4 regions of the Acidovorax bellezanensis genome follow, and region 3 is predicted to be linked to each of the others. Evidence: riboswitches for the same ligand, from Rfam matches in the RefSeq annotation. Region 3 holds a riboswitch; each other region holds the start of a gene.

Region 1 (7,604 bases), on a different contig from region 3:
CACGACGACGACTGGGGCGCGGGCCCGGATGCCACGAACAACTGGATTGCCAGCCAGACCGAGGGGCGCGGGCCGCAGTAGGCCGGTTGCCGCCAACGGCGTGTCTGGCGATTTTTTTTCATCCGAAATGCATTACCTGAACCATGCCGCCTGCGGGCTTTTGCCGGACGCAGCCCTCCACGCCATGCACGGCTACGCCCAGCGCGAGCAGGCCCTCGGGGCCTACGGCGCGGCAAGGCAGGTGCAAACCGAGATCGAGCAGCTGTACCAAGGCATTGCGGCAACGATCCATGCCCAGCCCGGGGACATCGCCCTGACCCAGGGCAATAGCGACGGCTGGAGCCTGGTGGTGAGCGCCATGGACTGGAGCGGCGGCGGGCGCATTCTGGCCCCGCGCAGCGAGTGGGGCGGCAACCTGGGCATCCTGATGCAGTTGTCGGCCCAGTACGGCGTGCAGGTCGAGGAAATCCCCAGCGACGCCGACGGTGCCGTGGATCTGGAGGCGCTGGAAACGCTGCTGCGCACGCCTGCCAGCCTGGTGGTGCTCACCTGGATGCCCGCGAACAGCCCGCTGGTTCAACCGGCCGAAGCTGTGGGCGCGCTGTGTGCCCAGGCGGGCGTACCCTTGCTGGTGGATGCGGCCCAGGCGGTGGGCCAGTGGCCCGTGGACGTGCGGCAATTGCAATGCGCGGCCTTGACGGCGCCCGGCCGCAAATGGCTGCGCGGGCCGCGTGGCACGGGCTTTGTCTACGTCCACCCGGATTTTCTGCCACGCCTGCGGCCCTTGACCGCTGACCATTTCTCGCGCCCCTGGCAAACCGGCAATAGCTGGGCCTACCGCGCGGACGCCCGGCGCCTGGAGCAGTCCGAAGCTTCCGTGGCCTTGCGGCTGGGCCTGGGCGCCGCGCTCGCTGCCTGGAATGCCCTGGGCATGGAACACATACACAGCGAAATCCAAAAGCGTGCCGACTGGCTGCGCGACGGCCTGGACCGCCTGCCCGGCATTCGCGCCCATCGCAGCGGCCGGCATGCGTCCTCGGGCATCGTGACGCTGGAATGCAGCAGCCACGACGCAGCGGCCTTGCACCTCGGCCTGCAGGAGCGCGGCGTGGAGGCCGCGCTGAGCCCCGTCGCGTTCACGCCCTGGGACATGCAGGCGAGGGGGCTGAGCGCCGTGCTGCGCCTGTCTGCGGGGCATGACACGGCGTGGGACAGTCTGCAGTCTTGCCTGGATGCGCTGGCCGAGCTTGTCGAGAGGCGGTAGTCAGCGGCAACTGGTTGCTGTCACCGTGCGACGCTGGGCAAGCGGTCGAGAAACGGGCAATCGACTGGACGGCGCCTTGGTGGGTTGAGGTCGAGCGTCTGCAGTCGACCCTTGGCAGACGTTGGCTGCGTTCGCATTGCGAGCATCGTTATACAAAATCTGACGCCCGTTCGTCTGCGTAGGCCCGATACAAAAGATGTTCACGCAAGGGGTGCCCCGAAGGCAAGGACGGGTGTTCGAACGTTTGCGGCTCTCGCTTCATGCCCAGGCGTTGCATAACGCGTTCGGAAGCTGCGTTAGTCAGGGTTGTAAAGGAAACGACTTCAGGCAGGGCCAACTCACCAAATGCAAAGGAGAGTGCTGCACTGGCCGCTTCTGTTGCAAAACCATTTCCCCATGCTGCTCTGGCAAGGCGCCAAGCAATTTCAACGCATGGGGTAAACGGCAGTTCATCCGTAGGCTTGTGCAATCCGGTGAAGCCAATGAACTTTGCCGTCGTCTTTTCCTCCACAGCCCAGACACCCCAACCTTGCTGCGCAATGAGGCCACGACAGTACCTCGCCAAGTCATTGCTCTGTTCAACGGTAAGTGGCGCGGGGAAAAAGCGCATGCTCTCCACGTCTGCATTGATGCGCGCAAACAAAGGGTAGTCAGAGTCTTGCCATTGCCTAAGACGCAATCGCTCGGTCTCTATTTCCTGAATGCGCATCACTAATCCCTCGTTTTTTTGCGCAACCATTCCTGGAGGACCTGGGCGTTTGCGCCGTGGTTATCGCCGCAACACTCGAGAATGGGCTGCCGAATGAGGTTGCAAGCGTCACTTGCATCGTCAACCGTAGCGGGTTGGGTCTGGATTTTTGTGGGCTCCCCGGATGTCAGCCCTCACCCCCGCATCCGCCCGCCTGTCCTGCTGCTGCTCGGTGTAGAACCGGGCCTTGTCCGCATACATCGCCTGGTCCGCGCGGTGCACCACGGCCTCCAGGGATGCGCCTGCCTGGCCGCAGGCATGGCCCATGGACACATGGATGGTCTGGCCGGGATAGAACTGGTTGTTCAGCTCCAGCAGGGACAGAATGCGCTCCTGCAAGGCCTGGGCGCCGCGCTCGTCGGTGCCGGGCAGCAGCGCCATGAACTCGTCGCCACCGATGCGGGCCGCGCAGGCCGGCGCATCCACGGCCTTGGCCAGCACTTCGCCCAGGCGGCGCAGCATGGCATCGCCGGCAGCATGGCCGTGCTCGTCGTTGACGGCCTTGAGGCCGTTCATGTCGATGGCGAGCACCGACAGCGGCCAGGGGCCCTTGCGCGACAGGCGGTTGAGTTCTTCCGTGTAGTAGGCGCGGTTGCGCAACTGGGTCAGCACATCGTGCTTGCCCAGGTACTCCAGATACGCCTCGGCTTTCTTGCGGGCGGTGATGTCCACCAGGGACAGCAGCACCAGCTCCCAGTTCTGCGCGTGGCTGCCCATGATGGACAGCTCGAGGTGGATGTACAGCACATCGCCCGTGAGCGCGTAGTTCATCACTTCGCGCTGCTGCACCAGCTTGCCTTCCCACAGGTCCTGCAGCTGTTCGGCGAAGGATTCGTACATTTCCCCGCGAAAGACCCGGGACAGGTTCTGCAGCAGCTCGGGCTTGCTGCGGGCGCCAAACATTTCCAGCGTCTGCTGGTTGACGTCGATCACGCGGATTTCCTGCATGCAGCGCGTGACGAATTCGGGGTGTACTTTGAGGAAGGTACGGAAGTCGCGTATGCCGCGTGCGCGCACTTCATCCAGCAGCCGCTTGACCTCGCTGAAGTCTTCCACCCACAGCGATACCGGGGAGTATTCGAACAGGTCGCGCGCGTATTGCTCGCTGTGCCGCAGCTGCTGCGTGCCTTGCACTTCGGCCGTGACGTCCTCGAGCGAGACCAGTACCCGGGCCCAGCTGTCCTCGTAGCCCGGCAGCACGCGGGCGCGGATATGGACATCCATGCGGCGGCCGTCGAGGTCGTAGTTCACCGAGCGGGTCTCGAAGTTCAGCCGGCCTTCCCACAGTGCCTGCAACTCGGGCACGATGCTGGTGAGCATGTCGCCACGGAAAACCTCGTGCAGCCGGCTTTGCAGCGTCTGCTGATCGGCGGCCTTGAACAGGTCCAGGGTGTACTGGTTGACGCGCAGCACCTTGTAGGACTGGCTGCAGCGCTGCAGCCGTTGCGGATCCTCGCGCAGGAACGCGAGCAGATCCGTGACACCTTCGGCACGCCACTGGTCGAACAATTGTTTGAGTCCGCTGTAATCCTCCATCCACAGCGATGCAGGAGCCAGGTCGAACATATCGTCAGAGTTCAAGCCTGTTGCGAGAGAAATGGTCAAGATCAACACCTCCAGCGGCGATTATGCCGAGGTCCTCCCGCGCTGAGTAGGGCCATAGGGGGCGAGGCTGGGCGGGTGGCGCGCGAAGATCCATCCCAGGCATTCGGCGCGGCAATGCGCAGACGTAAAAAAGCCCGCGAGGCGCGGGCTTTTCAACTCAAATAAGGTGTCTGCAAAACACCGGACCGGCATCCTGAACCGGGGTTCAGGGGGGCAAGGGCAGCCTGACGTTGGGTTCGTCTAACGCGAGACGATCACGCTCATCAGGCAATGTACCAAGCCCGGGCTCTATGAGCATTGGTTCAAGGAAATATAAAGCCCGGCAGATTTGCAGACGGTTCCATTGTAGTGCGGCCGGACGGTGGTTGCCGGTGTTGCCGCAGTTTTTTACAAAAGCTGTGCGTCGGCGACCAGGGCCTGGTCCAGGCGCTCGAGCAGGGCGGCGATGCGCTGGGCATCGGCCTGCTGCTGGATCATGGCCTGGGCCCAGGCGGCGTCGGCGTCGGCATTGGTTTCGACGTCGGCGTCGGTTTGCATTTCTGCCTCAGGGGCCGGTGTCTGGCGCTCGGCGGTGACGATGTCAAAAGCCATGTTCAGCGCGGCCAGCACCGCCACCCGTTCGCGCGAGCGCACCTTGCCGGCATCGCGGATGCGGGCCATGGTGTCGTTGACGCGGGCCACGGCTTCCAGCAAGCGCTCTTCGTGGCCTTCGGGGCAGGTCAGCAGATAGCTCTGGTGCAGGATTTGCACATCCAGCTGTTTCATATGCCAGCCCCTTCATTGCTAGGCAGGCGCTCGATCAGCGCATCCACCCGGGCCCTCGCGGCACTCAGGCGTGAGCGCAGCGAGTCGCGCTCCTGGGTCAGCGCGGCGACCTGCTCGGCCAGCAGGGCGTTGGTGCGCTGAAGCTCCTCGTGGCGCAACAAAAGTCGCTCCACGCGGTCGGAAATAAGGTCGAGGGGTGACAGGGCAGACATAGGCCTTCCAATTGTAGAACTTGCAGCCCCTTGTGTGCGTAAAAAAGGGTAGTGCCCAGGCCCTGGAAGCCCTGAAATTTCCCGCCAGGACTGGAAATGCTCTCTCGTCCTACAAAAGTAGGCGGGGCTTGGCCTTGCCGGCGGCATTTTCCCTGGGCGTGTGTGCGGCCGGTCTGCGGCTACAATCGCCGGCGTTGGTGCTCATGCGTTTGGTTCTCAAGCGCATAGTTCAACGGGAAGCAGGGAGGAAATGTCGTTCACGCGGCGGCTCCGGGCCTGCGCTGCCCCCGCAACGGTCAGCGGATGAGCATCCTTGGATGCTCGGCTCTTCTTTACTTGCCACTGGCGCTGTGCTGGGAAGGCTTGCAAGAGTGTGCTCCGCCCAGCCCGGATACCGGCCAACAACGTGGTGGTCTGCTGTCGCTGGTCGACGTGGATTGCTTTGGCCCATGGTCGACGGGGAGGTCGACGCCGGGCGCTCTCACGTTGATTTTCATGTCTTCACATTCTTTTGGTGCAGCCCTGCTCGCGCCTTGCGCTGCGCGCCCCCACGTCCTGGCCCTGGCCTTGTCCGCTGCCTTCTGGGGGCTGTCCGCACAGGCCCAGTCATTGTCTGAAACCGTGGTCACTGCCGCGCGTGCACCGCAGACGGCCCAGGAACTGCTGGCCGATATGTCGGTGATCGACAGGGCCGAGATTGAGGCCAGCGGCGCCAGCGGTCTGGCCGATGTGCTGGCCCGCCTGCCGGGCATACAAATGGTTCGCAACGGCGGCATCGGCAACACCACCAGCCTGATGCTGCGCGGCGCGGACACGGCCTATACGGCGGTCTATATCGACGGCATCCGTTTTTCCTCGCAAAGCGGCAGCGGCGGCCCGACCTGGGAAAGCATTCCCCTGGCCATGATCGACCGCATCGAAGTGCTGCGCGGCCCGGCGGCGGCGATTTACGGCTCCGACGCCATCGGCGGCGTGGTACAGATCTTCACGCGCCGCGGCCAGCAGGCCTTCGCGCCATCGGCGTCGGTGGGTGTGGGATCGCAGGGCACACGGCGCGCCCAGGCCAGCGTCAGCGGCGTGCACAAGAATTGGGATTACGCGCTGGACATCGCCAGCGAGCGCAGCGACGGCTTCGATGTGCGTCCGAGCGTGAACACCGACCGCGACGGCTACAAAAGCCTGGCGGCCGCGGCCCGCCTGGGCTGGCAGATCAATGACAGCCACCAGCTGCGCGCTTCGCTGCTGGCCAACGATATCGACGCGGGTTACGACGCCAGCACCAAGAAGGGTGTCGACGACCGGGCCAAGCACCGCATGCACGCGGCCGGCCTGGAGTGGAACGCCCAGTGGAGCGAGCGCTGGAGCAGCGTGCTGGCGTTGAACGCTTCGGAAGACCGCTACGAGACCACGCCTTCGCCGTATCTGAGCACCACGCAGCTGCGCGGCCTGTCCTGGCAGAACAGCTGGCATGTGGGCACGCAGACCTTCTCGGCCACGCTGGAGCGGCGCGAGGATGCGCTACAGAACGTGCCAGTGGACCGCGAGCGTGCGCAGAACGCGCTGGCCCTGGGCTACCAGTGGCATGCGGGCAAGCAGCATCTGCAGGCCCAGGTGCGCCATGACCGCGACAGCGAGTTCGGCCACAAGAACACCGGCAGCCTGGCCTATGGCTACGACCTCACGCCCCAGTGGCGCGCCACGGCCTCCGCGGCCACGGCGTTTCGCGCGCCCACGCTGTACCAGCGCTTCAGCAATTACGGCACGGCCGCTCTGACGCCGGAAAACGCACGCAACCTGGAAGCGGGCCTGCGCTACCGCGCGGACCGCAACGAGTTCTCGGCCACGGCCTACCGCAATCGCATCAGCGACCAGGTCTCGTTCCAGGCCGGCGCGACCGGCTGCGCGAGCTCCCAGGGCTGCTATGTCAGCGTGGCCCAGGCGCAGTACCAGGGCCTGACGCTGGCTGCGGCCACCCAGGCCTGGGGCCTGCGCCTGCATGGTTCGCTGGACATCAACGCGTCCAAGGACCGCTCCACGGGCCGGTACCTGGCGCGGCGCGCCAAGCAGTTCGGCAATCTGGGCGTGAGCCGCCAGATGGCTGGCTGGCAATGGGGTACGGACGTGCTGTGGAGCGCTAGCCGCTTCGACACCGCGGCCAACACCCGCGTGCTCGGCGGCTATGCACTGTGGAACTTCACGGCCAGCAAGCAGCTCGATCGCGACTGGAAGCTGCTGGCGCGCCTGGACAATGCCTTGGACAAGCGCTATGAAACCGCCTACACCTACGCCACCGCAGGGCGGCGTTTCTTCGTGAGCCTGCAATGGACACCAGTACCTTGACGCTATCGAGCGCCGCACCCGCGCGCTGCCCCGCGCTGTTGATCACGGCGCCGGCTTCGGGCCAGGGCAAGACCACGCTGACGGCGGCCCTGGCGCGCCTGCACACGCGCCAGGGTCGGCGCGTGCAGGTCTTCAAATGCGGGCCGGACTTTCTCGACCCGCACTGGCACCAGTTGGCCAGCGGCTCGGCCGTGCATTCGCTGGACCTGTGGATGACGGGCGAAGCCGATGCGCGTGCGCGCCTGCATGCGGCCGCGCAGACTTCCGATCTGATCCTGATCGAAGGCGTGATGGGCTTGTTCGACGGCAGCCCCAGCGCGGCCGATCTGGCGCAACTGCTGGACATTCCGGTGCTGGCCGTGATCGACGCTTCGGCCATGGCCGGCACGCTGGGCGCGCTGGCCTACGGCCTGCAGCATTACCAGCCGGGCCTGCGCTGGGCGGGCGTGCTGGCCAACCGCGTGGCCAGTGCGCGCCATGCCGAGTTGCTGCAGGCCGGCGTGCGCGCGGACAGCCACTGGCTGGGTGCGGTGGCGCGGATTCAGCTCGATACGGCGCCGGCGGGCCAGGCCGGGCCGCGGGAGGCCGCGTTGCTGCCGCAGCGCCATCTGGGCCTGGTGGCGGCGCAGGAGCTGGCGGACGGCATGCAGCGGCTGGACGCTGCCGCCGA
Region 2 (7,604 bases), on a different contig from region 3:
GCGCCCACCTGCTCCAGTCTTTCCCGCACCAGCGCCTTGTCCTTGGCGCTGTCTTTGGCCCAGGCAGACTGGTGGGGCAGCCGTCCCAGCATCACCGTGTCCCAGACGCTGCTATCGAAACCCTGGGATGCATCCTGGGCCAGCACGGCGGTCTGCTGCGCGAACTCCCGGGCGCTCATGCGCCAGATGTCGCGGCCGTTGAACCGCACCTGCCCCCCTGGCACGGGTGCCAGGCTGCGGTAGAGCATGCGCAGCAGCGTGGATTTTCCGCAGCCGTTGGGCCCCACCAGGCCCACGCACTCGCCGGCCTGCACGCCCAGCGATGCGCCGCGGACAATCCGCCGCCCCTCGCCGCGACCGCCCAGATGCCAACTCACATCGCTGGCCGTAAGCATCATGGCGCCCCTCCGATCGCGCGGTCCGCGCCTTGCGAAGCCGCCGCATTGCGCCACAGCATCCAGATGAAGAACGGCCCGCCGATCAGCGAAGTGATCACACCGACGGGAATTTCCATGGGCGCGAACCAGGTGCGCGCCAGCAAGTCCACGATCACCAGGAATATGGCTCCCAGCAGCGCACTGATGGGCAGCACGCGCCTGTGGTCGCTGCCCACCAGCATGCGGGCGATATGGGGAATCACCAGGCCGATGAAGCCGATCGCACCGCTGGCCGCGACCATGGTGCCGGTCAGCAGCGAGACGGCGACGAACAACTGGCGTCGCAGGCGCTGCGTGTTCACACCCAGGGTGGCCGCCGTTTCCTCGCCCGCCAGCAGGGCGTTGAGGTTGCGGGCCTGCAGCCCCAGCCACAGCATGCCCAGCACCAGCACCGTCGCCGGCAGTGCCAGCACCCGCCATTGCGTGCCCGCCAGACTGCCCAGGGTCCAGGTCAGCAGCGCTCCGGCCAACTCCCGCTGGCCGGCCGTCAGCGTGATCAGGCTGGTGATGCCCATCAAGGTATAGCCCACGGCCACGCCGCTCAGGATCAGCCGCGCCGACTGGATATGTCCGCGGTGGTGGGCCAGCAGATAGACCAGCACGGTCGCCACCAGCGCGCCGACAAACGAGCCCACGGTGATGGCGAACACGCCGGCCGCGGCAAAACTGCCGTAGGCCAGCACCGAGACCGCGCCCACCGACGCCCCCGACGACACGCCCAGCATGTAGGGATCGGCCAGGGGGTTGCGCACCATGGCTTGCATGATCACGCCCACCACCGCCAGCCCCGCGCCGACCAGGGCGGCCAGCAGCGCCCGGGGCATGCGGATCATCCAAACGATCTGAAACTGCTGACTGCTCCAGGAACGCCCGTCCAGCCACGCCTGCGCGGACAGGGCATGGGCCGCGCGGTCCAGCACGATGGACCAGACCGTGCCGATATGCACCGACGCCGAGCCCCAGGTGATCGCCGCCAGCATGGCCAGGCCCAGGGCCAGCCACAACAGGACCATTCCCATCAGTGCCGCCACGGGCGCCTGCAACGGCTTCAAGGCCGCTCTCCGGCGGAAGTCGCGGCCTGCATCAAGACATCGTCCTGGGTGATCTGGCGCTGGGGGTGCAGGGCCGCGGCCAGGCGCTGGGCCGCCTGCACGCTGCGGGGCCCGGGCGTGGCCTCGGCATAGCGCATGACGAAAAAGCGCCGGTTGCGGATGGCGCTGACTTGCGCCAGCTCGGGCTTGCTGAGCAGAAAATCGATCTTGCCCTGGGCACTGGGCAGGCCGTAGTCCACGATGACGATCCATTCGGGGTCGCGCGCCAGCATGTCCTCCCAATTGCCCAGCGGCCAGTTGCTGGGAATGTCATCGAAAATGTTGCGCGCCCCCGCCGCCGTCAAGATCGCCTGGGGCATGCCCAAGCGCCCGGCGGTCATGGGGATTTTCTCGCCGCTGTCGAAGACAAAGACACGGGGCGTCTCGGTATTGCCCTGCATCTGGCGCGCCAGACGCTCTCGTGCCTGGCGCAACTGCGCAATGCGGCCCTGCACCTGCTGCTGCACGCCAAAAATGCGGGCCATGTTCTGCAGGTCCTGCTCCACGTCTTCCAAGGCCACGCGCGGGCGCGGCCGCACGCGGATGCAGGACTCCGACAGCACATAGGACGCGATGCCATGGCCGGCCAGCAGTTCCGGCGTGACGCCGCCGGACACGAAGCCATAGCTCCAGCCCGCGAAGACAAAGTCCGCACGCGCTGCCACCATGGCTTCCAGGTTCATCTCCTGCGACGACAGATTGGGCAGCCGGTCCAGCGCCGCTTCGAAGTCCGGCGCGATCTCCTTCTTCGACGAAATGCCGGAGTAGCCCACCAGCTTGTCGCCCAGCCCCAGAAACAGAAACATCTCGGTGATGTTCACATCGTGGGTGATGGCGCGCTGCGGCACCGCGGCATAGCTCTGCGACTGGCCGCAAACTTCCACCACCACGGGCGATGCGTGCAGCAAAGGCTTTGCCTCCCGCCCAGCGGGCAAGGCCTGCTGCTCGCAGCCCGCGAGCAGCGCCAGCATCAGTCCAGTAAGTGCGACGGCCTGCCAGGCCGGTGGGCGCGTGCGCATGGCTTAGAAGCGCACGTGGGCGGCCAACTCGACGCTGCGGCGGTTGCCCAGCAGCCACTGGGTGCTGCCATAGGCCGAGGCCGCGTAAGTCTTGTTGGTCAGATTGCGCGCCACCAGATTCAGCGTGGTCCTGGGGTTGAGCTGCCAGCCCAGCACCGCATCCGCCACCGTATACGCCGGCAAGGCCGAGGTATTGGCGTTGTCGTTGTAGCGATTGCCCACATGGCGCAGCCCCAGGGACGCACGCCAGTCGCCCGTCTTGTAGTGGGCCCAGACGTTGGCCGAGTAGCGCGGCACGTTGGCGGGCCGGTTGCCCGAGCGGTCCATGCCGGCGCTGCCTTCGCGCAGCGTATCGAAGCGGGCATCCACATAGGCCAGGTTGCCTTCAACGCGCAAGGACTTCGTGGCATGCAGCACCGAAGTGAACTCCACCCCGGTGGAAGACTGCTGCCCACCCTGGATGGACTCGGACGGACGGTTGGGATCGCGGGTGATGATGTCCTTCTTGGTGATGTCGAACACCGCCAGCGTCCATTCGCCGCGCCCCTCGGGCAGTTGCTGCTTGAAGCCGACTTCCACCTGGCGGCCCTGGGTCAGGCTGAAGCCCGACGAGGACTTGTTCAGCGACAGCAGGCTGGTCACCGGGTCATGGCCGGCGCTCAGCTGGGCATAGACACTGCTGCGCGCGCTGATGCGGTGCGTCAGGCCCAGGCGCCAGGAAGTGCCTCCCAGGAACTTGTCGAATGCCGCGCCGTTCACCAAATCCTGGCGATCGAAGTCATACATGTCGCGGCGCACGCCGGCCATCAACTGCCATTGCGGGTGCAGTTGCCAGACATCTTCCAGATAGAGGGCGTTCTGCCGGATCCTGGAAGCCACGCGGGCCCGGTAGGCATCCGGGCTGTCCCAATAGCCGTTGCGTGTATTCCAGGCCGACACCTGCGATTCGCCACCGTAGGGCGAGTTGCTGGCCACCGTGAGCTTGGCTTCGGACAGGTCCCAGCCCATGGCGATCTGGTGGTCGGCAGGCGCCATGACCCAGCCCAGGCGGTTGCCGGTCTGCGCCAGATCGTGGCCGATCTGCAGATAGTCGTAACGATCCACCGTGCCAGCGGCCCTGTCGTAGCTGTAGCCTTCGATATTCTTCCAGTGGCGGTCGGCCTTGAAATGGTAGAGCTCATTGCGCAGCGTCATGCCGTCCCGCGGCTGCCACTGCAGCTTGGCCTTGTAGCGCTGGTCCTTGTAGTGGATATCGCTGTCCAGGAAGTTGAAATTCTTGTCGCGCAGCTCGGTGGCCAGGCGGCCATCCACCACGGGCGTGCCGAAGTAACGCTCGGGCTTCTGGTCGCTGAAGTCGGCCGTCAAGTCCACTTGCAGATCGCCACGCGGCTGCCAGCGCAGGCCACTCATCAGCTTCTGGCTGTCGCTGCGGCCCAGATCCCGCTCGCCGTCGCTGCGCTCGCCATAGGCGTCGACGCGGTAGCTCCATTCCTGGCCCAGTGCGCCGCTGGCACCGATGCCGGCGCGGACCGTGCCATGCGCGCCTGCGCCCAGCAGGACTTCGGTCGCGCGCTCGCGGCTGGGCTGCTTGCGGATGGCGTTGACCGTCGCGCCCATGGTGCCGCTGCCATACATCAGCGAGCCCGGGCCGCGCAGCACTTCAAAGCGCTCGTAGCCCCAGCTGTTGCTCGGGTAGGTGGTCGTGCCCGCGGCCACGCCCAGGACCAGGCCATCTTCGGCCACGCCCACGGAATCGACGCCATCAAAGCCGCGGCTGGCGAACGACAGGCCGCCGTTGCCGGGCGAGCCGGTCGCCGTCAGGCCTACCGTGCGGCTGACCGCATCCCCCACCGCATGGTCCGCGCGTTCGCTGACCTGCTCCGCCGACACACTGTCCAGGCTGGCCGGCAGATCCTGAATGGGCACGGCCACATAGGAGCCCGAACGCGAAGGCCGATCCAGCTGCAAAGCCGGGTCGTCGCGCGAATCCTTGACCAGCACATCGGGCAGCGCCGCCTGCGCCATGGCGGCCAGGGGAAAGGCCAGCTGCACCGCGGCGCAGCCGATAGTCAGGAAAAAACGGGGGGAAGAAAAAAGACGAACGCGCTCAGCAGAGCGCAAGCATGTGTAAGGCATTGGAACAAAAGGCTCATACCACCTGATGTGAAGGCCGCACACATGGCACCTTGCCGCCCACGGGGAACGGCAAAGCGCAAATAGGCCGCCGTCCACACCCCGCAGACAGTTTTGAGAACGATGCGCAAAGCGCACCACGACTATCCTCAGGCCGGTCTCCGGGCTCACAGGCGGCGCGATGCGCCAGATCCGGCCTTCCCAAACGTTCAACCCTTATCGTGGATAAGAATCGCTATCGTTCAGTGGCTGGGCCCCCTGCGGGGCTCCGTCGGATGGTTTCCTGTCTACCGTTGCGGGGGCAGCCAAGGCTTGAGGCCTTGCGGCCTGTACCTTGTTCCCGTTTCACTCGCATCTGCATGCGAACACCTGAAGCAGTTTGCCAAATCATTGGCAGCGCGAATTCTAGCAGTGACGCAGCAAAATAGGGGCGGTTTGGGGCCCGGCGGCAAACGCCGGCCCCAACGAAAAAAACCTCTTGGATCGCGGATCCAAGAGGTTTTTGTCTGGTGGGTAATACATGGTTCGAACATGTGACCCCTGCCGTGTGAAGGCAGTGCTCTACCACTGAGCTAATCACCCTGAACTGTTGTGCCAGCCATTGACTGGTCAATGCCCAAATTCTAACAGCGCGGCAAAGGGCTGCCAGGCAAAAAACCGCATTTTTTTGCCCCATGCCCCCGACTGCGTGGGCCCGGAATGCATTTCCCTGGAACGCCCGACGCATCAGGCCCGGGGCTTACTGCTCGTGCTGGATCTTGCGCCCGCGCTTGGCCCGGGTTCTGAGCAGCTCCATCTTCTGGAACGACTGCACCGTCAGCGCTTCGGGACTGACTTTGTCTCTGAGCACCTGCAGGATTTTCTCGCCGTGCTCCGAGCCATCTTGCGCTATGGCTTTTTCCAGCAGATGGCGGTCCTGGGTGCGCATGGCCAGGATGACATCCTCATGGGCGTGGTGTCCCGACACATCCATGGGACGGCCTTCCTCGTAGAGGAAGCGGATGCTGGGCCCCGTGATGGCCCACAGCGAGCGCAGCAGCGACATCAGATACGGCATCCTGTCCTGGCCGTAGAGCGCGAAATGGAATTGCACGTTCTTGCGCAGAATCGTCGCCACATCTCCCACGGCCTTGGCCTGGAGCAGTTCACCGTGGATCTGCTCCAGCCTGTGCGTGCCCTGCTGGGTCCAGTCCTGCATGCCCGCCGTTGCCGCCATGATTTCCAGCTGTATCCGGATGGAACGCACTTCCGCCAGTCCCGCGACGGTAGGCATGGGCACACGCACCGTGAATCCGCGCTGCCCCACGAGGATGTCCTTGGCCACCAGTTGAAGCAGCGCTTCGCGGATGGGCGTCTGGCTCAGGCCTTTGAATTCCCCGTCCTCGGTCATCTCTCTGAGCTTGAAAGCATGGCCGGGCATGTACTCGGCATGTATCAGTTTTTCAAGAATGCGCTCACGCACGACATCCGTATGGTTTTGCTCGGCCACGGCCATATCCCCAAGGGTTACCCCTATTGATTCCAGTTTTTGCCACTGTTCAACTATGTTGGTTGCTGCATTATTTTATAAAAAAATGCATTCCCATCCTGTTGCACGAAACCTGTCTCCATGCTGAAACCTCTCTCCAACCCCGGCCTCAACGCGCACGACACTGTAGGGCACATTGTCGCCAGAACGCTGCAAAGACACGGCATCACCCAATTCTTCGGCCAAAGCCTGCCCAGCATGTTCGTGCTGGCGGCCGAGGAAATGGGGATGCGGCAAATTGCCTATAGAACGGAAAATGCCGGCGGCTACATGGCCGATGCCTATGCCCGCATGAGCAACACGCCCGCCGTCATCACCGCGCAGAACGGCCCGGCCGCGACCTTGCTGGTCGCGCCGCTGGCCGAAGCCCTCAAAGTCTCCATTCCCGTGATCGCCCTGGTGCAGGACGTTGCCCGCGACCAGACCGACAAGAACGCTTTCCAGGACCTGGACCATATCGGCCTGTTCAAGCCCGTCACCAAATGGGTGCGCCGCGTCGACCAGGCTTCGCGCGTGGAAGACTATGTGGAGCAGGCCATCATCGCCGCCTGCAGCGGCCGCCCGGGCCCGGTTGCGCTGATGCTGCCCGCCGACCTGCTCACCGAAGCCGGCGTTTCCTCTTCCGTGCCACGCACCTCCAACCTGGGCCGCTTTCCCCTGGACCGTTCCACGCCCGACCACGCGCTGCTGCGCCAGGCCGTGGATGCCCTGATCCAGGCCAAAAATCCCGTGATCATCGCGGGCGGCGGCGTGCACGGCTCTGGCGCGCACGACGCACTGGTCGAGTTTGCCAATACCGTGAGCATTCCCGTCGGCACCACCAATATGGGCAAGGGCGCGGTGGACGAAAGCGCGCCCCTGTCCCTGGGCGTGATGGCCAATTGCATGGGCCCCAACGGCTCGGGCCGCTATCTCAAGGATTTCATCACCGGCGCCGATGTGATCCTGCTCATCGGCAACCGCACCAACCAGAACGGCACCGACAGCTGGGCGCTGTACCCCAAGAACGCCCGGTTCATCCACCTGGACATCGACGGCCAGGAAATCGGCCGCAACTACGATGCCCTGCGCCTGGTCGGCGATGCCAAGCTGGCACTGCAGGCCATGACGGAAATCGCCAAGGGTGCCGACCTGCGCCAGCGCAGCGCCGGCAAGCAAGCGCTGGTCGCGCGCATTGCCCAGGGCAAGACACAGCACCTGGCCGAATCGCACGACGTGCGCACCAGCAATGCCATGCCCATCCGCCCCGAACGCATCATGCAGGAGCTGAACGCGCTGCTGACCGGCGAGGACACGGTGGTGGCGGATGCCAGCTACTCCACGCTGTGGGTCACCAACTACCTGACGGCCCGCAAACCCGGCCAACGCTTCATCACCCCCCGCGGCCTCGCCGGCC
Region 3 (7,604 bases):
CTCCTTGCTCTGCTGCGCCCTTGGATTGGGCGGCGCAGGCAATGCCGTGCCACCGTAACGGCCCTGTGTATCATTGGTATTGCCATGTGAATGACATAGGGATAGTTTCTCCTTTGTCCTCCGACGCATTAGCGATCACTGAAGAGTTCTGCGGTAGCGGCGGGCAACTCAATTGAAGGAGAAAATCATGGTCACTCCCGTCAGCGTTGAGAAGCTGGAAGTCAAGTCGCATGGCACGCCGGACGAGCTTCGCACACCCAGCAAAACCCGCGTCGAGGTGGTAAAGCTCCAGGGCTACACGATCGGGCGGTTTAACTTCGAACCCGGATGGCGTTGGTCAGAATGCATCAAGCCCGTGGTGAAGACAGAGTATTGCCAACTCTCGCATGTGGGGCATGTCGTTTCAGGAAAGCTCACCGTTCGAATGCAGGACGGTTCTCAGAAAATGCTCAGCGCAGGAGAATCCTACGCAATCCCTCCTGGTCACGATGCCTGGGTCGAAGGTGACGAGCCCTTTGTCGGTCTTGAGGTGCTCAGTGCCGATGTCTACGCAAAGCCTCCCCAGTAGCTCTGGCGTATGTTGCGACCTGTCTATAAGCCGCTAGCTTGCAAGAGGCATCGACCGTCCCCTGCCGGCATTTGTGACAGCGCATGGCGTGTCATCGCAACGCGATCAAGAGAAGCTTGTCGCTGACGGCGCGCGATGTCAGCGACGATGTGTATGTGGGCCGCGCGCAAGGAGAATGTGATGTCCTATCTCTCGTTTGCCCGTTCGGTCAGCCTCGTTGCGCTGGTAGCGTGTCCGATGGCATCCTGGGCCATTCACGGCACCGAAGGTTTCGAGTGGGGTGCACCGCCGCCAGTGCTGGCCAAGGGGGCCAAATTCGCGGTGCTCCTGGGCGATCCCGGCCAACCCGGCCCCTATGTGGTGCGCCTGTCGGTACCGGCCGGCTATCGCGTGCTGCCTCATTGGCATAGTCAGGCGGAGAATGTGACCGTGATCTCGGGCTCGGTCATGATAGGCATGGGCGACAAGTGGGACGCTAAGGCACTGAAGACCCAAAAAGCCGGCAGCTTCGGCTCGATTCCGGCCAAGGTCAAGCACTTCGCCATGTTCAAGGTCCCAACGGTGATCCAGATCCACGGGGAAGGGCCCTTCGACCTGAACTATGTCGATCCGGCAGACGACCCGCAGAAGGCGTACAAGTAGACGTTGGTCGCTGTGCCAGTGGCCTCCAAACTGTGCCGCTGCATAAGCCGTTGCGAGGATCAAGGCATCAGGAATGCATGGCTTTGAATCGTTCGCCTGATCTGGCCCCGGTAGTTCCGGACACCGTCCAGTCGCCACGTTAGCCTTTGTGGACGGAGCATGGATGTCGAAGCGAGGGGGTGGTGTTCATGCCGGGCTCCGGTGTCGAAAGTGGGACACCCGTATTTCGCGGCGCGGCGGCGTGCGCATTGCTGCAATGGGCCATGGCCTGCGTGGCGGGCATGGCTTCAGGCTGGCCGTCCTTTTGGCCCTTTTGGGGGATGACGGGCGTTGGGGACAAGAGTAGAGTGCCGATACCCGATCGACTGGAGCACCACCGATGAAACATCTCCTGTTGCTGAGCCTGTGGACTACCGTGGGAACCCTTGCCGCCCAGGCGGCTGAACCTGCGCCGCGTGATCGCCTCGAACGCGGCCGTTACCTCGTCAATACCAGTGGGTGTGCGGATTGCCACACGCCGATGAAGATGGGGCCTCGTGGCCCCGAGCCCGATGCCATGCGCAGCTTATCCGGTCATCCTGAGGGCCTGGTCATGCCGCCCGTGCCAACCCTGCCCGTCGGGCCTTGGCTGGTCATCTCGTCGGCGACGAACACGGCCTGGGCCGGGCCCTGGGGCGTCAGCTTCACGGCCAATCTGACACCTGACCCCGAGACGGGGCTGGGCCGCTGGAGCGAGCAGAATTTTGTCCAGACCTTGCGCAAAGGCCGACACATGGGCGCTGGCCGCCCGCTTCTGCCGCCCATGCCCGCTGCCTTCGGACAGATGACCGACGCGGACCTCAGCGCCATATTCACTTACCTGAAGACAGTGCCGCCCGTACGCAACCGCGTGCCCGTACCTCTGCCGCCTGGCACCCGCTGACGCCGGATATCCGAACAGGCGTTCGCAGACAACATCAGCGTTCTCGTTTTTGCCCCGTGGTCTCCCGCTCCGATGGCGGTGGAGGCCCAAGACGGTTGGGAGGCGCACCCGGAGCTGGGTCATGCTCTCCCATCGAGCTGAGGGCCGTACAGGATGCCTGTTGCTACCTGTTGCGCACCGGAGAGGTCGTCGGGGCGCGACGGATGATCTGCTTCCAGGCACGCTGGCCGACGGCCGTGACCTGCCGGTCGCAGTACTCACTCGCCGGACCCGTAATGGTCCACGGCGTCACGCAGCAGCCGTCCAGCTTTGGTGACGCCTTGCCTGCCTTGCGCCAGCACCGGATGGTAATTGGGCCAGATGTGGAACATCTTCGGCCAGATTTCCAGCCGCACGCTCACATCGGCCAGACCTGCCGCACGGGCCAGCGCGATCGCATCATCCAGCAAGGCCTCTGTGGAGCCCACGAAAATCGTCAGGGGCGCGATGCCGCTCAGATCCGCGAAAACCGGAGACGCCAGAGGTGTCTCTCGCGGTCGCTCTCCCAGGTACTGCCCTGCCAGGAATTGCATGATCTCGCGGTTGAGGACAGGGTCTCGCTGCGCGTTGCGGCGGTAGCTGTCTGCGGTCGCCGTCATGTCCACCCAGGGCGAGAGAAGCAGAGCGCCAGCGGGTTGCTGCATGCCCAATTCTTTCAGCCGTACGAGCAAGGCCACGGCCAGGCCGGCTCCCGCGCTATCGCCGGCGACAGCGATCTGGCGGGGATGGACGCCGGAATCCAGGAGAAATCGGTATCCGCTGACCGCATCTTCCAGAGCCTGAGGAAACGGGCACTCAGGGGCGCGCCGGTACTCGAGGGCGAGCGTTCTCATCGCCGCCGCGCGACCCAACTCGCTCACGAGGTGCCGGTGGCTCTTCAGTGAGCCCCAGGCATATCCTCCGCCGTGCAGATAGAGGATGACTTCGCTGGTGCTCGCAACGGGCGTGGACGTCCATTCAGCCGGAACCCCGTGCGCCGTCACCGGTTCCACAAGGACATCCGCTGCCGGCGCAAAGCGGTCTCCCTGCGCGTCGTACGCCGCCCGACGTTGCGCATTGGAGAGGAATGTCGGCCGCTCACGGAGCATGGCTTCCAGTCGGTCAAGCTCATTCATCGGAACACCTCTTTCAGTACGACGGGTCTCCACGCACTTTAGAGCACGCACATGATGCTGGGCAAGCCTCAAGCGCGTCCGGTGGCAGGGGCGTGAACTGGATTTCGGCCTCGGTGTCGAAGAAGCGTGCGCTCCACAGAATCGCACAAACCGCGATTCGCAGCTTTGCGGTTCCACGATCAAGACAGCGCTGGAGTTTCCCAACGACTGCATCTGGGTGGTCCGCCCCAAGCCCCCTTTCCCCCTCCAGCCCCCGTCCCCTCCTATAATCGCCCCTACCGTACAGGAGTCCCACGTCGATGCCGACCTGGGGTGAAACGGGAAGTCCGGTGACCTTGGCGCTTTTGCGCTGAACATTCCGGCGCAGCCCCCGCTGCTGTAAGCCTGACAGACACACTCGATGCCACTGGGCCTGATGCCCGGGAAGGTGGTGTGCGCTGAATGAGGGCGAGCCAGAATACCGACCTGTACGAATGCAGTTTTATGCCACGGGGTGTGGGCCGTTTGCTGATCGGCCTGTCCACGCCTGCGCGCAGCGGCAGTCCTCTCGCAATCTCCTTCTCCCCTGGGACACTTTCATCGTGTTGGGCTCGGGGAGAGCATGGACGAATCATTCAAACTCGCGCATGCACAACGCATGCAGCGCAAAAAAGCGACCGTGGCCGCGGCCATGGAGCGCTCGCAAACGCTGCAAGGCATCGTGGTGCTGCTCACCGGCAACGGCAAAGGCAAGACCACGTCGGCCTTCGGCACGCTGTACCGGGCGCTGGGCCATGGGCATCGCGCGGGCGTGGTGCAGTTCATTTCCGGCACGCATTGCACGGGCGAAGTCACGTTCCTGCAGCACATGGGCCTGCTGGGCCAGGGGCGGCAGGCGCAGGTCGACTACCACGCCATGGCGACAGGATTCTCCTGGGACAGCCAGGGCTGGAGTGCGGACAAGGCCGCGGCCGAGCTGGCCTGGAGCCAGGCGCGGCGCATGCTGGCCGATGCCAGCCTGCAACTGGTGCTGCTCGATGAGCTGACCTTCATGCTGCAGTACGGCTATCTCGCCGTGGCCGAGCTGCTGCAGGCCATCAAGGGCCGGCCGGCGTCGCAGACCGTGATCATCACCGGGCGCGCGGCGGCGCCGGAGCTGCTGGCGCTGGCGGACACGGTCAGCGAGATCGCCGACACCCGGCACGCGTTCCGGGCCGGCGTCAAGGCCCAGCCGGGCGTGGACTTCTGATGCCGCGCCTTTACTGGCTGCTGGCGGCAGGCTTGGCGGCGTCCGCGGTGCAGGCGGCCGAGCCTTTGCCGCGGCTGATGTCGACCAATATCTGCGCCGACGTGCTGGCCCTGGGCCTGGCCGATCCGGCGCAAATCGTTTCCCTGTCGCGCCAGAGCCAGGACGCCCAGCGTTTCTCCCTGGCGAGCCAAGCGAAGCAATTCGCGGCCAACGATGCCTCGGCCGAAGACGTGCTGCATCTGAAGCCGCAGATCGTGCTGGCCTCGCGGCGCTGGAGCGCGCGCTACCAGGCCAGCCTGTTCAAGCGCCATGACATACAGATAGTGACGGTGCCGTTCCCCACGGACTGGGACGGCATTTTCAGCAGCACCAAGCGCATGGGCAAGGCCATGGGCCGGGAGCAGGCGGCCAAGGAGTTGCTGGCGAGCATAGACCAGCGCCTCAAGCAGCTGCAGGCCACGCCCCGGCCGTTCAATGCCTTGTACCTGCGGCCCAACGGCGGCAGCGCGGGGGCCAAGACCCATGTCGATGCGGTGCTCACCGCCGCCGGCCTGCACAACCATGCGACGGCCCTGGGCCTGCAGGGCTGGGGGCGTATCGATCTGGAGCGCATTCTGCAGAACCCGCCCGATGTCTTCATCACGCCTTCCATGGTCAACGACCTGGCCTATGCCCGCTCGGCCCTGGGCCGCCATCCGCAAATGAAAAAACTCCTGGAGCGCATTCCCGTGGTGGCCTTGCAGCAAAACGACTGGGGCTGCAGCAACTGGCAGTTGATCGAGGCGGCCGAGTCCATGGCGGCGCAGGTCGACGCCTTGCGCATCAAGCCCATTGGCGCGGAGCTGAAGTCATGACGCGGGTGCAAGTCGCGCCGCGTCCGTGGCTGCTCAATCTGGGCTTGCTGGCCGCATTGCTGGTGCTGGCCTGTATTTCCTTGGGCATTGGTTCGGTGCGGATCGGCGTGGCCGATTGGTGGCACGCCGTGTTCGCCCAGGGTGGCGGCAGCGATCTGGCCTTGCGCCACCAGGCCATCGTCCAGGAAATCCGCCTGCCGCGCGTGCTGCTGGCCGTGCTGGTCGGCATGTCGCTGGGCGTGTCGGGCGCGGCCTTGCAGGGGTTGCTGCGCAATCCGCTGGCCGAGCCCGGCATTCTGGGTGTGAGCTCCAGCGCCGGGCTGGGGGCCGTGGTCTGCATTTACTTCGGTCTGTGGCATTGGAATGCCTGGTTGCTGCCGACGGTGGCCATGGGCAGCGCGGCGGCGGCGACCAGCGTGCTCTACCGCATCGCCAGGAACGGCGCGAGCAATCTGACGCTGATTCTGGCCGGTGTGGCCATGTCGGCGCTGACGGCGGCATTGACGGCGCTGGCCATCAACCTCGCGCCCACGCCCACCGACATGCAGGACATCGTGCTGTGGCTGATGGGCTCGCTGGCCGACCGCAGTTTTGACGAAGTGCGGCTGAGCCTGCCGTTCATCGTGCTGGGCTTGGCGCTGCTGGCGATGAGCGGGCGCCACCTGGACGCGCTGACGCTGGGCGAGGACGAAGCCGCGAGCATGGGCGTGAACCTGGCGCGGCTGCGCGCGCAAATCATTGCCGGCACGGCGCTGTGCGTGGGTGCCAGCGTGGCCGTCACGGGCTCCATCGGCTTCATCGGCCTGGTCGTGCCGCATGTGTTTCGCGGCCTGGTGGGCTACCGGCCGTCGCGCCTGATCCTGCCCAGCGCCCTGGGCGGCGCCGTGCTGCTGCTGGCCGCGGACATCGCCTTGCGCCTGCTCAGCGGCCGCGTCGAATTGATGCTGGGGGTGGTCACGGCGCTGATCGGCGCGCCCTTCTTTTTCTACCTGGTGCTGCGTGAGCGCTGGAGGACACGTTGATGCATGGCCTGTCGATTGAAGCGCTGCAGGTGCAGCTGTCGGGCAAGACCTGCGTCGACCAGCTGTCGTTCGACGTGCGCGCCGGCGAACTGTTTGCCTTGATAGGCCCGAACGGCGCGGGCAAGAGCACGGCGCTCAAGGCCATGGCCCAACTGCTGCCCCATGCGGGCCGGGTGCTGCTCGATGGCGAAGACCTGGGCCGGCTCGCGCCGGTGCAGCGGGCCCGGCGCCTGGCCTATCTGTCCCAGGGGGACCAGGTGGCCTGGCCTTTGCAGGTGCGCGATTTTGTCGCCCTGGGGCGGCTGCCGCACCAGCGCGGCTGGGGGCCGCGGGCCTTGTCGGCGGGCGACGGCCAGGCGGTGGACGCCGCGCTGGAGGCCATGCACCTCACGGACTTGCAACACCGCCACCTGAATGAACTCTCGGGCGGCGAACGCGCCCGCGCGCGCCTGGCCCGGGCGCTGGCCGTGCAGGCGCCGCTGCTGCTGGCCGACGAGCCCGTGGCCGCGCTCGATCCGTTTCACCAGCTGAGCGTGATGGAGTTGCTGCGCGCCCAGTGCAATGCCGGCCAGGCGGTGATCGTGGTGCTGCACGACCTGACGCTGGCCAGCCGTTTTTGCGACCGGGTGCTGTTGCTGCAGCAGGGCCGGGCCGTGGCTTGTGGCGCGCCGCGCCATGTGCTCACGCCCGCCCATCTGCAGCGCGTCTACCAGGTCCAGGCCATGCATGGCGAACACGAAAGCCAGGGCTATGTCGTGCCCTGGCGCTGCCAGCCGCAGGCGGCTTCCTCCGAAGCGCGCTGAGCGCCCCCTTTTTTCATTTTTTCTTGGAGATGCACATGACCAACAGCCAAAAGATTCCCGCCACCATCGTCACGGGCTTTCTGGGCAGCGGCAAGACCACGCTGCTGCGCCACATCCTGGAAAACGCGGGCGGGCGCCGCATCGCCGTGATCGTCAACGAGTTCGGCGAGCTGGGCATTGACGGCGACATCCTGCGCAGCTGCGGCATTGGCTGCGACGACGCGGGCAATGAAACCCAGGGCCAGCTGTATGAGCTGGCCAACGGCTGCCTGTGCTGCACGGTGCAGGAAGAGTTCTACCCCGTGATGCGCGAGCTGATCGCGCGCCGCGCCGACATCGACCACATCCTGATCGAAACCAGCGGCCTGGCCTTGCCCAAGCCCCTGGTCCAGGCCTTCAACTGGCCCGAGA
Region 4 (7,604 bases), on a different contig from region 3:
CTATCCACAGTTTCATTGCATCGCTCCAGTCTGGCCGGGTGAGGGTACGGCGCCATGCGACAACTATCACCGCGGATGCCCTGCGGGGCCTTGCGCCAGATCAAGGGCCAGGGCTTCTGCCCTTGGGCGCTTCATCCGGCAGGGGCTGCAACAGGCCGGCCGCGGCCGTGATCACGCAATGCGTGAGGCGCTGCAGCCCGGCTTGGGCATTGCGCGCATGGGCCCAGTACAGCGGAATGTCCACGCCCGTGTCCGGCCGTATTTCCACCAGCGTGCCGTTGTCGAGGTGGCGCTGGATCAGCAGCGTGGGTTGCATGGCCCAGCCCACACCGGCTTCGCAGGCGCGCACGAAAGCATAGGCCGAAGGCAGCCAGTGCTTGGGGGGCGCCTGGCGCGAGGCCAGGCCCTGGGCGTGCAGCCATTTGTCATGCATGCTGTCCTTGCGGTCATAGCTGAGCATGGGCGCGCGCGCCATGGCTTCGGGCGTGACGCCCTGTGAGAAGTGCTGCTGCATGAAGGCCGGACTGGCGGCGGCCACGTAGCGCATGGAGCCCAGCGGCCAGGTGTTGCAGCCGGTGATGCTGGTCGATGTGGCCGTGACGGCCGCCATGACTTCGCCTTGCTTGATGCGCTGGGCCGTGTGGTCCTGGTCGTCGATGCTGATGTCCAGCAACTCATTGCCGTCGCGCGTGAAAGCCGCCATCGCGTCCATGAACCAGGACGACAGCGAATCGGCGTTGACGGCCAGCTTGAGCGTCGGGGGCATGTGCTGGCCGTCGGGCATCAGCGCCGGATTGGTGCGGCGCAGTTCGTTTTCCAGCAATGCCACCTGCTCTGCATGCAGGCACAGCCGGCGCCCGGCTTCCGTGCCCGTGCAGGGCTGGCCGCGCAGCACCAGCACCTGGCCCAGGCGTTCTTCCAGCAGCTTGATGCGCTGCGAAACCGCCGAGGAGGTGATGTGCAGCTTGCGCGCTGCCCGTTCAAAGCTGCCTTCGCGCACCACGGCGACCAAGGCTTCCAGTCCTGCGTAGTCGAGCATTCAGTTTGCCTTAAGAGGTGTCATAGGATTTAATTTTACTTAATATCCTGCCCCGTCCACAATTTCCCTTATGTGGACTACGACTATCTCTTCTTCCTGGGTTGCGGGCTTTACCGTGTGCCTGTCGCTGATCATCTCCATCGGCGCGCAAAACCTCTATGTGCTGCGCCAGGCGGTGCAAGGCCGGCATGTGCGGGCCTGCGTGGCCTGGTGCGTGGTCAGCGACGCGCTGCTGATTGCGGTAGGTGTGGCCGGCATGTCGCAGCTGATCGCGGGCGCGCCGGAAATGGCCTATTACCTGTCGGGCGGCGGTGCGCTGTTCCTGCTGGCATACGGTCTGTATGCGTTATGGCGTGTGGTGTTTGCGGCCGACGTAGTGCCGCATGGCGCGGGCGTGGCGCAGCGCGGGCTGCTCAGCGTGCTCAGCACCCTGGCCGTGATCACCCTGCTCAACCCCCATGTCTACCTGGACACCGTGCTGCTGGTCGGCAGCATAGGCGCGCGCCAGGAAGGGGCGCTCAAAGCGGTGTTCGTGGCCGGAGCGGCCTGTGCCAGCCTGGTGTGGTTTGTGCTGCTGGCGCTGGCCGGCCGGCGCATGCAGCACTGGTTTGCCCACCCGCTGCCCTGGCGCGTGCTCGACGCCTTGACGGGCGTGATGATGCTGGCGCTGTCGTGGTGGGTGTGGACGGGAATGAACACCCCCTGAGCCGCTTCGCCGGATGGCCGGCCCCGCCTTCCCCCTCTCAACCTTCGGTGGAGGGGGACGGCAGCCTCGGTGCGGCGCGGCCCTTCCTCGCTGCCCCTTGCTGGGCCGCGCCAGTTGCGCAGGCAATGGGCTTTGGGAGCGCTGAAAAAAGCCCCTCTGGGTTTCAGGCCAGTTGCGCCAGTATTTCCAGCAGGCCCCATTGGTTGCACTGGACCTGGTAGTGGCCGCTGGTGCCGCGCTTCTGGCTCTGGCCTTCGATCACGATCACATGGCCCATGGCCTTGGCGACCGACAGGGGGCGGATCTTGTCGTATTGGTTGGCTTCGGCCACATCGCCGCGAAACAGCAGCAGCGCGGCGTTGGCATCGGGTTGGCCGTATTTGCGCTCGTACAGCTCCAGGGTCTTGTCACGCGTGACTTCGTTCAAGCCGATGCGGACGGCCTTTTCAAGGGAAAGGGCTGGGGAAGGGGACAGCGTATCTTCAGACATGGAGAAATCCTGTGGGCCGAGGGCAAAATGCCGTCTGGAAAAATGGGATCAAGCAGACGATGGCGGCTATTTCACCATAGGCGACACGAGTTGTGTTGCATCCACTTACACATTTACATATTTTTGAGGCCAGACCGTTTTGCGGCGCCCACAAAAAAGCGCTGCCAGGCAGCGCTTGATTGGGGTGGGGCAGGCCGCGCTCAGAACGCCGGAACGACCGCGCCCTTGTATTTTTCCTGCAGGAACTTCTTCACGTCTTCGCTGCGCAGGGCTTGCATCAGCTTGGCGATGGTCGGGTCGTTGGCGCGGTCCTGGCGGGCGACCACGATGTTGGCGTAGGGCGAGTCCTTGCCTTCGATGAACAAGGCGTCCTTGGTGGGGTTGAGCTTGGCTTCGATGGCGTAGTTGGTGTTGATCAGGGCCAGATCCACGTCCGCCAGGGCGCGTGGCAGCAAAGGCGCTTCCAGTTCCTTGAACTTGAGCTTCTTGGGGTTCTTCACCACATCCATCGGGGTCGGGGTCAGGCTCTTGGGGTCCTTGAGCTCAATCAGGCCCTGCTTGGCGAGCAGGATCAGGGCGCGTCCGCCGTTGGACGGGTCGTTGGGGATGGCCACGGTGGCGCCGTCCTTCAAATCCTTGACGTTCTTGACCTTGCTGGAGTAGGCACCAAACGGCTCGACATGGACCTTGCCGTTGGGCACGGCCACCAGGGAGCTCTTGCGGTCCTTGTTGTAGCTGTCGAGGTAGGGCTGGTGCTGGAAGAAATTGGCGTCGAGCTGCTTGTCTTCCACGGCCGCATTCGGCTGGACGTAGTCGCTGAATTCGCGCACCTGCAGATCAATGCCCTGCTTTTTCAGCACGGGCTTGATGTGGTTGAGGATTTCGGCCTGGGGCACGGCAGTGGCCGCGACCTTGAGCACCACGTCGGCCGCGTGGACCGTCAGGGCCAGGCTGGCGAAGGCAAGAGCAGAGAGGGTTTTCTTCAACATACAAAAGGCTTTCTTGGATGGGAATGGCAACAAACGACCTGCGCCTCAACCAGTGAACCTGCAGCGCAGCAAGCCTCTAGTCTAGTGGCGCGCAAGCCGCATGAAAACCAGGAATGCAATTCTGGTTATAAGAATGTGGTTTTTTATGCAAATATGCAGTTTTTGATGCCTGCGGTAGTCCGGCCCGGGCTCGCCGCGGAGAAATGGCGCTTTCCCCTGATAATGCGGCCAGGCGTCGATCGGGTGGTGAGACTTCACTTCCCGGTGGCGCCCAGATTCGAAGGTGTTCGACAAGCAGGTGCGCTGGGCTTCAAAGTCTCGCAATTCCTGCGCTGCCCCCGCAACGGTAGGCGAAATCTCAGGTCCTCAGGCTGGCCCATTCATGGCTGGCAGTCACTGCGTCGATGTATGGCGTGGGAAGGCGAGGGCTGAGTCGGAGTGCTCTAAAGAGCCCGCCGGCGTTTCGCAAGCCCGGATACCGGCCTTTGTGATCGCTTCGGACGCCGCGGGAGTGCGCATGTCTGGGCAGGTGGGCGGCTGGCTTGTGCGTGGCCGCCAACTTGCCCCCTGGCTGCGTGCACTGCGGTGGGTATTGATCTGTGCGTTTCGCGGGTGAGCGAAGCGCACGTTTGAAATCTTCGCATGCACTCCTTTGTCAGTTCGTGGCCGACACGCGGCCGCGCCGCTTCGTCTTCGCCCTCTTTTTCCGCGTACTCCATGGCCGCCTTGCGCCCGGGCTTTCGCTTGCAGCGCTCGGCCGCACTGTGCCTGCTGGCCTGCGGCGCGGCGCTTGGCGGCATCGCTCCCGCCGCCGCGGAAGTCACGGGGAATAAAAATCCCCAGGCGCTGGAGGATGTGTTCGTCACGGCCACGGCGCGTCCCGAAGACCGTTCGCGCATCGCCGCCACCACGCAGACCATAGACCGCGCGGAAATAGAGCGCTCCTCGGCGCGTTCGGTCACGGACCTGCTGGCCGAGCATGCGGTCGGCTTTCTGAGCGAATGGACGGCCGCCCAGACTTCGCTGAACCTGCGCGGCGCCTCCACCGACGGCCAGGGCCGCGACTACCGCAGCCAGGTAGCGGTGCTGCTCAACGGGCGGCGCGCGGGCACGGCCAATCTGTCCAAGCTCAGCCTGTCGGATGTGGAGCGCATAGAAATCGTGCGCGGCCCGGCCTCGGTGGTCTACGGCAGCCAGAACATGGGCGGGGTGATCAACATCATCCTGCGCACCGGCGCCAGCGGCGGCGGCAATCGCGTGTCCGCCGTGGGCGGCAGTGCGGGCCTGTGGCGTGCCGATACGCAGCTCAGCGGTGCCAATGAGCAGTGGGACTGGTACATAGGCGCGAACGTGGGCGGGCGTGACGATTACACCTCGGGCAGCGGTGGCTCCGAGATGACGAACACCAGCTACAAGCGCCGCGGCGCGACCGGCGCGCTGGGCTGGCAGCTCGCCGATCTGCACCGCCTGGAATTGCAGTTGCGCACCGACGGCATCTACAACGCCGGCTTTCGCGGTTCGGGCGCCAACATCTACAGCCGTGACAACCGCTACAACCAGTCGGCCGATCTCAAGTACGAGGGCGCCTTGCCTGGCCAGCGCGTGAGCTGGCTGGCGCATCTTTATAGCTTCACCGATGTGGACGAGTTCAACTGGGCCTCGCCGGTCATCAAGTCGGGCGTGAATGCCGTGCCCGGCACGGCGCGCGACTACAACATCCGCAAGCTCGACGCCACCGGCTTGCGCCTGCAGCCGCGCCTGCGCCTGAGCGATTCCAACGACTTGCTGCTGGGCTTTGACTACGAGAAAAACCGCCTGCGCTCGGACCGCGAACGCAGGGCCATGCCGGGCGGCCCCGCAGGCCAGGTCGCGCCCTACGACAACAACCAGACCGAGCACACCCATGCGCTGTACCTGGAAGATGCGCAGAACTTCCTGGGTGACCGCGTGACGCTGCGCGCCGGCGTGCGCAAGACCTGGGGCGAGACGCGTTTCGACCAGACGCCGAACGTGCCCATGGCCGTGACCACGACGCGCGATTACGACAAGCTCACCTGGTCCACCGGCGCGACCTGGAAAGTCACTGACGCCTGGGCCTTGCGCACAGGTGCCTCCACCGGGTTTCGCGCGCCCACGGCGAGCGAACTGTCGTCGGATTTCACGGCCGTGGGCGGCGGCCGCATCTTTGGCAATGCGAATCTCAAGCCGGAATCGAGCCGCCAGTTCGAAGTGGGAACCAGCTTCAGGCAAAGCGCCTGGAAAGTCGACGCCGCGCTTTTCCAGAACACGATTTCCGACCGCATCATCACCGTCTCGCGCGGCCCGGCGACGAATACCTCGGACTACGCTAACAACAGCGCCGACATCGTGGCGCGCGGCCTGGAGCTCAGCGCCCACGCGGACGTGGGCAAGCTGCTGGGCGCGCCGCTGGCCGGCCATACGCTCACGGCATTCGGCAACGGCTACTACCACTTCGAGATGAAAGACAAGGGCGCGGCCGCTTCGCTCAACACCGACAAGGTGCAGCGCATGTACCGCTATGAAGCCGCTTTCGGCATGCGCCTGGCGCGCGGCATGGACCGCAATGCGGGCGACTGGAATGCGCAGCTGACGGCGCTGCTGCGCGGACCGATGTGGTACGACACGGAAGAGAACCTGCTCATCCCGCGGGGCGAGCCCAGCAGCACTTTCATCCACCGCAAGGGAGCGTTCACGGTCTGGAACCTGCGTGGCGAGTACCGCCTGAGCCGCGGCGTGAAGCTGTTCGCCGGTATCAACAACCTCTTCAATCTCAACCGCCATCCCATCTTCATTGCCCAGGACCAGCGGCCTTGCATCGCCAACCCTATCTTCCAGAACGGCGGCTGCGGGACCTCGATGCCGGGCCGCGAATGGATGGCCGGTCTGCAGGCCGAGTTCTGAGCGCGACCATGCGCCCACTAGGCGGCAGCTTCCCCATGCTCCCACGGCGCGGCTTGGTGCGCGCCGGTGGGGGCCTGGCTTTGGCCACGCTGCTGCCCGGCGCGCGCGCGGCCGCGCCCATAGCGCTGCGCGATGCCCTGGATCGCCCCGTCGTGCTGAGCCGGCCGGCGCAGCGCATCGTGACGATTTTTTCGTCCAACACCGAGCTGGTGGCATCGCTGGGTTTGCTGGAGCGCATCGTGGGCGTGGAGGAGTACACGCGCTTTCCCGCGCAGGCTGCCGCGCTGCCCAAGGTCGGCGGGCGCCTGGGTTTTTCGGTGGATGCGGTGGTCGCGCTGCGCCCGGATCTGGTCATCGTCACGCCCGCGCGCCAGGCCGCGAACCAGCTGGTGGACCCGATGGAGCGCATAGGCGTGCCGGTCATGGTGCTGCTCAGCCGCAGCCTGGAGGAAGTGATGGACAACGTGCTGCGGGTCGCGCAGGCCGCGGGGGTGGAGGCGCGCGGCAAGGCGCTGGCGGCTTCGCTGGCGCAGCGCCTGCGGGCCGTGGACCGGCAGATGGAAGGCCGGATCGCGCCGCGCAGCCTGATGATCACCGGGCGCATGGGCAACGGCATGCTGCTGGTCGCGCGCCCCGGCACCTATACCAGCGAAGCCATCGTGCGCGCCGGCGCCCGCCACGCCATGGCCGACATCGGCACGTTGGCCCAGGTCTCGCCGGAGGCGGCGCTGGCGGCCGACCCCGATGTGCTGCTGTTCGCGGGCACGCAGGCCGCGCTCGATGAGCTCACAGGCCGTCCCGGCTGGCGCGACATGCGCGCCGTGCGGGCAGGCCGCGCGATCACCGTGTCGCGTTCCGAATTCCTGATTCCCGGTCCGCGCACTTTCGATGGCATCGAATCCCTGGCGCGCTGGATCACGCAGAAAGGGCAGGGATGAATCCCTCTGGAAAAATCTGGTGGCCTGCATTCGCGGTGCTGGGCTTGAGCATTCTGCTGGGCGTCTGTGCCGGCCACCAATGGGCCTCGCCGGCGGACATCTGGGCCGCGATCACCGAGCGCGACACGCTGCGCAGCCGCCTGCTGTGGGAGTGGCGCATGCCGCGCGTGTTTGCCGCGGCCTGCGTGGGCGCGCTGCTGGGGCTGTCCGGCGCCGTGTTCCAGGGCGTCTTTCGCAACCCGCTGGCCGAGCCCTATCTGCTCGGCGCTTCGGGCGGCGCGGCCTTGGGCGCGACGATTGCGCTGCTGGTGCCCCTGGGGCTGCCGCAGTCCTGGCTGCTGCCGGTGCTGGCCTTTGGCGGCGCCTGGGGCTCGACGGTGCTGGTGCTGGGCGTGGCGCGCGTCGCCGGCGCGCTCGATGCATCGGGCATGCTGCTGGCGGGCGTGGCCATGGCCGCCATGCTGGGCGCGATCCGCTCGTTTCTGATGCTGGCGCTGTCCGACGAAACCGTGAGCCTGCA

What was found. Region 3 has a riboswitch for cobalamin ahead of cobO (cob(I)yrinic acid a,c-diamide adenosyltransferase). Riboswitches for the same ligand answer to the same signal wherever they lie in the genome.
Region 1: another riboswitch for cobalamin. It lies ahead of N0K08_RS13580 (TonB-dependent receptor domain-containing protein); the one in region 3 lies ahead of cobO (cob(I)yrinic acid a,c-diamide adenosyltransferase).
Region 2: another riboswitch for cobalamin. It lies ahead of N0K08_RS14195 (TonB-dependent receptor); the one in region 3 lies ahead of cobO (cob(I)yrinic acid a,c-diamide adenosyltransferase).
Region 4: another riboswitch for cobalamin. It lies ahead of N0K08_RS13690 (TonB-dependent receptor); the one in region 3 lies ahead of cobO (cob(I)yrinic acid a,c-diamide adenosyltransferase).

What each region holds. Positions count from the first base shown of each region.
Region 1 is NZ_JAODYH010000006.1:24,020-31,623, forward strand. It holds gene N0K08_RS13550 (sensor domain-containing protein) at 1-81, shown strand, start outside; gene N0K08_RS13555 (aminotransferase class V-fold PLP-dependent enzyme) at 128-1,264, shown strand; gene N0K08_RS13560 (GNAT family N-acetyltransferase) at 1,413-2,003, opposite strand; gene N0K08_RS13565 (sensor domain-containing diguanylate cyclase) at 2,094-3,578, opposite strand; gene N0K08_RS13570 (cell division protein ZapA) at 4,005-4,382, opposite strand; gene N0K08_RS13575 (cell division protein ZapB) at 4,379-4,594, opposite strand; cobalamin riboswitch at 4,773-5,011, shown strand; gene N0K08_RS13580 (TonB-dependent receptor domain-containing protein) at 5,090-6,934, shown strand; gene N0K08_RS13585 (cobyrinate a,c-diamide synthase) at 6,916-7,604, shown strand, end outside.
Region 2 is NZ_JAODYH010000007.1:28,536-36,139, reverse strand. It holds gene N0K08_RS14210 (ABC transporter ATP-binding protein) at 1-398, opposite strand, end outside; gene N0K08_RS14205 (FecCD family ABC transporter permease) at 395-1,489, opposite strand; gene N0K08_RS14200 (ABC transporter substrate-binding protein) at 1,486-2,547, opposite strand; gene N0K08_RS14195 (TonB-dependent receptor) at 2,551-4,599, opposite strand; cobalamin riboswitch at 4,816-5,068, opposite strand; tRNA gene N0K08_RS14190 (tRNA-Val) at 5,188-5,262, opposite strand; gene N0K08_RS14185 (GntR family transcriptional regulator) at 5,420-6,169, opposite strand; gene N0K08_RS14180 (acetolactate synthase catalytic subunit) at 6,290-7,604, shown strand, end outside.
Region 3 is NZ_JAODYH010000004.1:140,205-147,808, reverse strand. It holds gene N0K08_RS08865 (cupin domain-containing protein) at 188-568, shown strand; gene N0K08_RS08860 (cupin domain-containing protein) at 749-1,210, shown strand; gene N0K08_RS08855 (c-type cytochrome) at 1,590-2,132, shown strand; gene N0K08_RS08850 (alpha/beta hydrolase) at 2,390-3,286, opposite strand; cobalamin riboswitch at 3,554-3,769, shown strand; gene cobO (cob(I)yrinic acid a,c-diamide adenosyltransferase) at 3,888-4,514, shown strand; gene N0K08_RS08840 (ABC transporter substrate-binding protein) at 4,514-5,368, shown strand; gene N0K08_RS08835 (FecCD family ABC transporter permease) at 5,365-6,390, shown strand; gene N0K08_RS08830 (ABC transporter ATP-binding protein) at 6,390-7,193, shown strand; gene cobW (cobalamin biosynthesis protein CobW) at 7,229-7,604, shown strand, end outside.
Region 4 is NZ_JAODYH010000006.1:45,918-53,521, forward strand. It holds gene N0K08_RS13665 (DUF3149 domain-containing protein) at 1-16, opposite strand, end outside; gene N0K08_RS13670 (HTH-type transcriptional regulator ArgP) at 101-1,039, opposite strand; gene N0K08_RS13675 (LysE/ArgO family amino acid transporter) at 1,110-1,745, shown strand; gene N0K08_RS13680 (hypothetical protein) at 1,909-2,235, opposite strand; gene N0K08_RS13685 (MetQ/NlpA family ABC transporter substrate-binding protein) at 2,436-3,224, opposite strand; cobalamin riboswitch at 3,489-3,725, shown strand; gene N0K08_RS13690 (TonB-dependent receptor) at 3,942-6,146, shown strand; gene N0K08_RS13695 (ABC transporter substrate-binding protein) at 6,155-7,084, shown strand; gene N0K08_RS13700 (FecCD family ABC transporter permease) at 7,081-7,604, shown strand, end outside.